DNA from 3 places in the Paenibacillus sp. GCM10027626 genome. Region 2 is predicted to be linked to each of the others. Evidence: riboswitches for the same ligand, from Rfam matches in the RefSeq annotation. Region 2 holds a riboswitch; each other region holds the start of a gene.

Region 1 (2,269 bases), on a different contig from region 2:
TCGATATCATCAGCCATGATGGGAGAAGCGCCGATTGCAAGCGTAACATTTGCGCAGTCGTTTACTGTCACATAATTGGTAAGATGGTGAACCAAAGGCTTGGTTTGCCGGACGTTGCTCAATAAACCGCTGATGTTTAAGGTTAAGTTATTGTCCATTGATCTCAGGCCCTTTCTTTAATCCATTGTTGTAAAGCTCATAAAAATGATGAGTCGGGCCGTTGCCCTTTCCGATGGACAAGGAATGCTGAATAGCGATTGTGATATATTCCTTCGCCCTATGTACCGCTTCCTGTAATCCATACCCCAATGCGAGGTTGGATGCAATAGCGGATGAATAGGTGCAGCCTGTGCCATGCGTATTTTTTGTCTCTATACGCTGTGCGTCGAACGAATAAAATTGTTCCCCGTCGAACAAGATATCCAGCGCGTTTCCTGCAGCATGACCGCCTTTTACAAGGACATTTTTACAGCCCATTTTATAAATCGCTGCGGCCGATTTTTTCATATCTTCGACATTGTTAATTTGTATGCCGGCGATTTTCTCTGCTTCTGGAATATTAGGAGTAAGAAGGTCAGCTAACGGAATAACCGTTTGGATCATTGTGTCTATTGCGTCGGGGTTCATAAGCGGACAGCCGTTTTTCGCATACATAACAGGATCAATTACAACATTGGCGGGAGCGTATTGTTTGAGCCTTCCTGCAACTGCATTCATGCAATCCGGCTGTGAGAGCATACCAATTTTCACTGCATCTACATCAATATCCTCGAAAACAGCATCGATTTGTTTTTCAATCATATCGGGCCTGACATCCTGAATGTCAATGACGCGGCTCGTATTTTCGGCTACTACTGAAGCAATGACACTCATGCCAAAAACGCCATGAGCCGAGAAAGTTTTTAAGTCGGCTTGAATGCCAGCGCCTCCGCTGCAATCCGAACCGGCAATCGTTAATACTTTTTTCATGCTTGCCACTCCCATTCTGTTAAATGTATAAAATAAAAAAACCTTGTCCTATTTCTGACAAGGGTAAAATAACACGGTCAATTGTTATTTGCTTCCCTACGTCAGTCTTAACTAACAGGTTCAAAGGGTCAGGTTTTAACCTTCTCAACCGCGAACAGTCCCCCCGCAAACGATAAGCCATATTCAGTTTTAGCAGCACACTGCAGTTAATATAAAAATAGAGCGCTCTCTCGATTCGTAGAAAGCGCTCTAACCATATACATAGAAAGATGTAATGATTCGCTTCCCTACGTTGGTCTTAACCAACAGGTTCAAAGGGTCAGGTTTTAACCTTCTCAACTACAAAGTAGTCCCCCCGCAAATTAGTATCATTAAAACATAAGCTTTTCAAAAAGTCAAATTTAGCGTTTGTTGCCAAGCTTGATCCCACGAGTAGCCTCCTTTTATAAAACTGTTATGATTCCATACGCGCCCTTTAAGTTTCGGTAGTCGTTGGTCATCATCGAGATACATGCAGCCATCCCCTTGTAATAATTGTTTAAACTCATGTTCAAAAGTATTGAATTTTTTCGGTCATCTACAAACCAATACGGCTAGACTTGACTGGTCGAACCATCACAAAAGATATGTTTTTAGCAAATCTCGATTATTCAACACAGCCTTGCAAAGCTTGTTCACGTTCACTTCTTGCGCTTTAATTGAAAGGATGGCAAGAACGACATTCGACAATCTTGAGTGATCAAAATGCTGTATAATATCATCCCATGCTTTTTTATGAATATAAAAATATCGATTTCGTGCAGCAAGCAACCGGATTTTCTCATTTGTTTTCATTTCTTGAAAACGGGCAAACTGTTGCTGGTCACTTTCCAATTCCGTTTTCACATAATCCTTCAATTTCGTAAGAGCTTCCAGCAGCAGTGGATGAATCGCGTCACCCTTTTCCCACAATAGCAAATCATCAAAATCTGTGATCACGTTCGTGGGGGCAGATACCACATGCTCCACCGACTCTTCTTTGTTCCACGATTGAAACTCGCGCCATAGCTCAGCCTTTTCTTCCCGGATGCCGCGCTCTTTCTCCAACAACGCCTCTATATCGCATGTATGACCAAGTTTATATCGTAACATAGCAACCATATCTGAAAAAGACAAACCCGATTTCACACGTTCCTGAACCCCTGCGATTTGCAACAAAATCTTTCCAAACAAAGAAGGGATCGTCTCCGGTTTCTCACTATGTGGATGATTGATCGACGTCCGCACGAATTCATCCAGGCTATCCTCCTCTGTTCCCCAT
Region 2 (2,269 bases):
GTGGAGCGATCCGAAATTCTTTTATATTGAAACGAATCAGCCGCCAACTGCTGATTTTGATTGGCAGCCGAAGCCGGTTTATGAAGGGGATACAATTACACTGCGCGCAAATGCCGATGATGCCGACCGCGACCGGTTGACAATGCGTTACCGGATCGTCGATCCATCCGGAAAATCAAGCGATTTTAATTATGAGGCGGATCATCCATATAGTATTAATGAACCGGAAATAAACGCTGCTAAGCCGGGTCAATACAGTGTTGAGCTGATAGTGTCGGATGGAAAGGCTGATCCGGTCATTGTGCAGAAGACGATTCAGGTGCTTCCGTTAACAGTTAGCGGTGAAGTAAAGCATACGGAATTATGGGATGAGCGGCGCAAGGCAAGCAATAAGAAAATTAGCGGCAATGAGGAACAACCGCGAAGCTATGATATGTTTTGGGCAGGAGAAAAGTTTGTTTTGTATGCAGGAACGACAAAGACAGCTGGAGCTACTAAAGCCACTCGTGTCGAAGTGAAGATGGGGGAATATTCGACCCGCCTGATCGCTGCAGATACGTCTGCTTCCCAATGGAAAGGGGAGCTGTGGGATAAGCAATTCGAGCAGCTTAGCGATGGTCCGCTGACGTTTACATTTATTGCGTACTACAGCAACGGTATAGTCAAACAGACAACAGCAACGATTCAAATTGCCGGCAATGTAAATGCAATTGCAGGCGTCCATCGCAGGCAATAGCGGGATTTGCCAGAAGAGAGTTGACAAAACGGAAGGAGGAGGGGTATAGTCTTACACAGGAAATCCACTAGGGGCGCCCGTATGGGCTGAGATAAGGCAGCAGTGCCTTGGTCCCTTAGAACCTGATCTGGGTCATGCCAGCGTAGGAAAGTGGGAATGTGAATGCGACATTAGCAATGCGACTGCTGATAGGCGTGGGGTAAGCTGTATAGCTCTGGCCGCAGCAGGCTGCCTGTTATTGCTAATGTGCCCGGAATAGCGTGGCGGCTTATGCTGCTGCAGCATATTCGGGAATGTCCGCGTATACAGACCGCTCCTTCGCCGGAACGGTCTTTTTTGTTCTGGCGAGCAGCGTCTCTTCTATGACAATGGCAGCATGTTGTTTTTTGATGCCATGGACTTGCGCAGCCGTTTCTATTTTGACTATTATGAGCGCCTCCTAGTGATTTTCGAATTGAAACTCTAGGAGGTTTTTTTATGCCAATATTAACAACGCCATTGCCAGGCAGCCGCAAAGTATATGTAGAGGGAAGCCGTCCGGATGTGCAAGTGCCGATGCGGGAGATTGGCTTGACGCCTTCAAACCAAAAAGGAATCGAAGTGGAAAATGAGCCGGTTCGCGTATATGATGCGAGCGGTCCATATACGGATCAAGAGTCTGTCATCGATGTTCGCCGTGGATTGCCGGAGCTGCGCCGCGGCTGGATTGAGGAGCGAGCGGATGTAGAGCGCTATGAGGGGCGCGCCATCAAGCCGCAGGATAATGGCTTCAGTACGGCGCAATCGGCAGCGCAGCGGGGAGCCGAGGTGTTTCCGGGGAATGGGCGCCGTCCGCTGCGCGCTAAGGAAGGGCGGAATGTCACGCAGCTGCACTATGCGCGGAAGGGGATCATCACGCCTGAGATGGAATTTATCGCGATCCGCGAAGGGATGACACCGGAGTTTGTGCGGGATGAGGTTGCAGCGGGCAGAGCGATTATTCCGGCAAATATTAACCATCCGGAAAGTGAGCCGATGATTATTGGGCGTCATTTTCATGTCAAAATTAATGCGAACATCGGCAACTCGGCCGTCGCCTCCTCGATTGAGGAGGAAGTAGAAAAAATGACCTGGGCGACCCGTTGGGGTGCGGATACGATCATGGATTTGTCCACAGGCAAAAATATTCATACGACGCGGGAATGGATTGTGCGAAATTCGCCGGTACCGGTAGGAACGGTTCCGATTTATCAGGCGCTTGAAAAGGTTAATGGCAAGGCGGAGGATTTAAGCTGGGAAGTTTTCCGCGATACATTGATCGAGCAGGCAGAGCAAGGGGTCGATTATTTTACGATTCATTCCGGCGTCCTGCTTAGGTACATACCGCTTACAGCGAAGCGGGTGACGGGGATCGTTTCGCGGGGCGGCTCGATTATGGCGGCGTGGTGTCTGGCGCATCATAAAGAGAATTTTTTGTATACCCATTTTGAAGAGATTTGTGAAATTATGAAGCGTTATGATGTGGCCTTTTCGTTAGGCGACGGTCTGCGCCCG
Region 3 (2,269 bases), on a different contig from region 2:
GCTTGTTATCGCCCAGGATACGTATCATTTAATGCTCAACAATCAAGCGAAGGGCTCGGCTGGGGCTGAGCCGCTACAAAACGGTTAAATTAGCGAAGGGTTGAGTGTATGAATGAAAAATGAAATGTGGAAGGCTTACGCCCGCGGCATGGCTGCGGCGATGAATAGCGGCAGTGTCGTTATTCCCGCCGGGCTGCTGCGCGCCTATCGGGGGATCGGCCTGTCTGATACAGAAATGATGCTGCTTGTTCAGCTGCTGATGTTCCGCCAATTGGAGCAGATCGACTTTCCCACGCCGGAGCAACTGGCCGAGCGATTGGGCATAACGGTGAGTGCCGCGCACCAGCTTATCGGCAGACTGCTTAAGGAGGGGCTGCTGGCCATCGACGAGCAGCTCGATCCGGTCACCGGCGTCCATTCCGAATGTTATAATTGGGATGGCTGGATATTACGCTCCGCAGAATGGATGTCGGATAATGCCAAGCAGTCGCTTAACCATGTCCGGCCAGATCGGCAGGCACGTGAGGAATCGGATGCCGATTTGCCGGCAGCGGATCTGTTTACAGTATTTGAACAGGAGTTCGGCCGCCCGTTATCACCGATGGAATGCGAGACAATCAGCGGCTGGCTTGATGAGGACCGCTATCCGGACGAACTGATTCGGTTTGCTTTGAAGGAGGCCGTCTTTGCCGGAAAGCTGCATTTCCGCTACATCGACCGCATTCTGATTGAATGGAGCCGCAATCGCGTTACGAATACGGATGAGGCGAAGGTGCATACGCGCAAATTCCGGACGGGAAGAAAAGGGGCGTCTTCATCATTCGATCGCCAATTCGAGCGAGAAAAAGAGTAGCTTTTTGCCCGGTTAGTGGTATAATGAAGCTTGCGACTAATTGAATATGACATGGGGAGCTGGGTAATGGCCGGCTGAGAGGGGATTCCAAAGCAAGAACAATCCCGACCCTTAGACCTGATCTGGATAATGCCAGCGTAGGAACTTAGCATCTAGCCGTGCTTTACCGGCTCTGTTTATGCAGACGCCGTAACAGGCGGTTTTTGTAGAGCAATGTTGTAGCGTCCTCCGGTCAGGAGGACGCTTTTTCTATGTATACAGGACAGATCAAGTCGCTTTAAATTTTTTGGTGCAGTCAGGAAGGGGAAGGCAATCGAGATGATGAACAGAAAAGGCAGCAAGGTACTGAACTTTGGAATTATGCTTGTCGTATTCATGCTGGTAATTGCCGGATGCGGGGCAAAAGCGGGCAATGAAGCGCCGGCAAATACAGGCAGCGGCACCGGGAACGGGCAGCAGCAGCCAAATGACGGAGAAGCCGGACAAGCCGAAAACAAACCGCTCACGAAGGTGAAGCTGGTGCTGGATTGGGCTCCGAATACTAATCATACCGGATTATATGTTGCCAGAGACAACGGCTTTTTCAAAAATCACGGGCTTGATGTGGAAATTATTTTGCCAGGGGATGCCGGATCGGACAAAATGGTCGCCACTGGAGCGGCCGAGTTTGGCGTAAGCTACCAGGAGGGCGTTACCCAAGCGAGAATTCAAGGCGTGCCTATCGTATCGCTTGCAGCAGTCATTCAGCACAATACGTCCGGATTCGCTTCGCCTGTGGAGAAAAACATTAAAACGCCAAAAGATTTTGAAGGCAAGACTTATGGCGGCTGGGGCTCCCCTGCCGAGGAAGCGATTATCGAATCACTGATGAGCGAGCAGGGCGCCGATGCCAGCAAGGTCACAAACGTTAGCATCGGGGATGTCGATTTCTTTACAGCGGTCAAACGCAATATCGACTTTGCCTGGATTTATTACGCCTGGACCGGTGTCGAGGCGGAGCTTCGCGGAGAAAAGCTGAACATGGTGTATTTGACAGACTATAGCGATAAGCTGGATTACTACACGCCTGTTCTGACCACAAGCGAGAAAATGATCGCCGATAATAAGGCGCTGGTTGAAGCTTTTGTCGCCGGGGCAGCCGAAGGCTATCAGTTTGCCATCGAGCATCCGGAAGACGCTGCCGAGGTGCTGATCAAAGCCGAACCGGACTTGAATGCCGACCTGGTGCGTGCCAGCCAGAAATGGCTCAGCCCGAAATATCAGGACGATGCGCCGCGCTGGGGCGAACAGAAGCGGGAAGTGTGGGAAAACTATGCCAAATGGATGCTCGACCACAAATTGCTTGAGCAGGAACTGGATGTAGACAAAGCGTTTACGAATGAATTTTTGCCGCAAGGATAAAGCGAACATTACAAT

Evidence for each region. Region 2 has a riboswitch for thiamine pyrophosphate ahead of thiC (phosphomethylpyrimidine synthase ThiC). Riboswitches for the same ligand answer to the same signal wherever they lie in the genome.
Region 1: it holds a riboswitch for thiamine pyrophosphate, as region 2 does, so the genes downstream of both, thiD (bifunctional hydroxymethylpyrimidine kinase/phosphomethylpyrimidine kinase) here and thiC (phosphomethylpyrimidine synthase ThiC) in region 2, are expected to answer to the same signal.
Region 3: it holds a riboswitch for thiamine pyrophosphate, as region 2 does, so the genes downstream of both, ACFQ0N_RS04680 (ABC transporter substrate-binding protein) here and thiC (phosphomethylpyrimidine synthase ThiC) in region 2, are expected to answer to the same signal.

What each region holds. Positions count from the first base shown of each region.
Region 1 is NZ_JBHTHC010000008.1:372,547-374,815, forward strand. It holds gene thiM (hydroxyethylthiazole kinase) at 1-158, opposite strand, end outside; gene thiD (bifunctional hydroxymethylpyrimidine kinase/phosphomethylpyrimidine kinase) at 148-969, opposite strand; TPP riboswitch at 1,045-1,144, opposite strand; TPP riboswitch at 1,236-1,336, opposite strand; gene ACFQ0N_RS18055 (hypothetical protein) at 1,585-2,269, opposite strand, start outside.
Region 2 is NZ_JBHTHC010000004.1:252,562-254,830, reverse strand. It holds gene ACFQ0N_RS10945 (hypothetical protein) at 1-736, shown strand, start outside; TPP riboswitch at 796-902, shown strand; gene thiC (phosphomethylpyrimidine synthase ThiC) at 1,214-2,269, shown strand, end outside.
Region 3 is NZ_JBHTHC010000002.1:191,907-194,175, forward strand. It holds gene ACFQ0N_RS04670 (acetate/propionate family kinase) at 1-88, shown strand, start outside; gene ACFQ0N_RS04675 (DnaD domain-containing protein) at 113-853, shown strand; TPP riboswitch at 896-1,014, shown strand; gene ACFQ0N_RS04680 (ABC transporter substrate-binding protein) at 1,175-2,254, shown strand.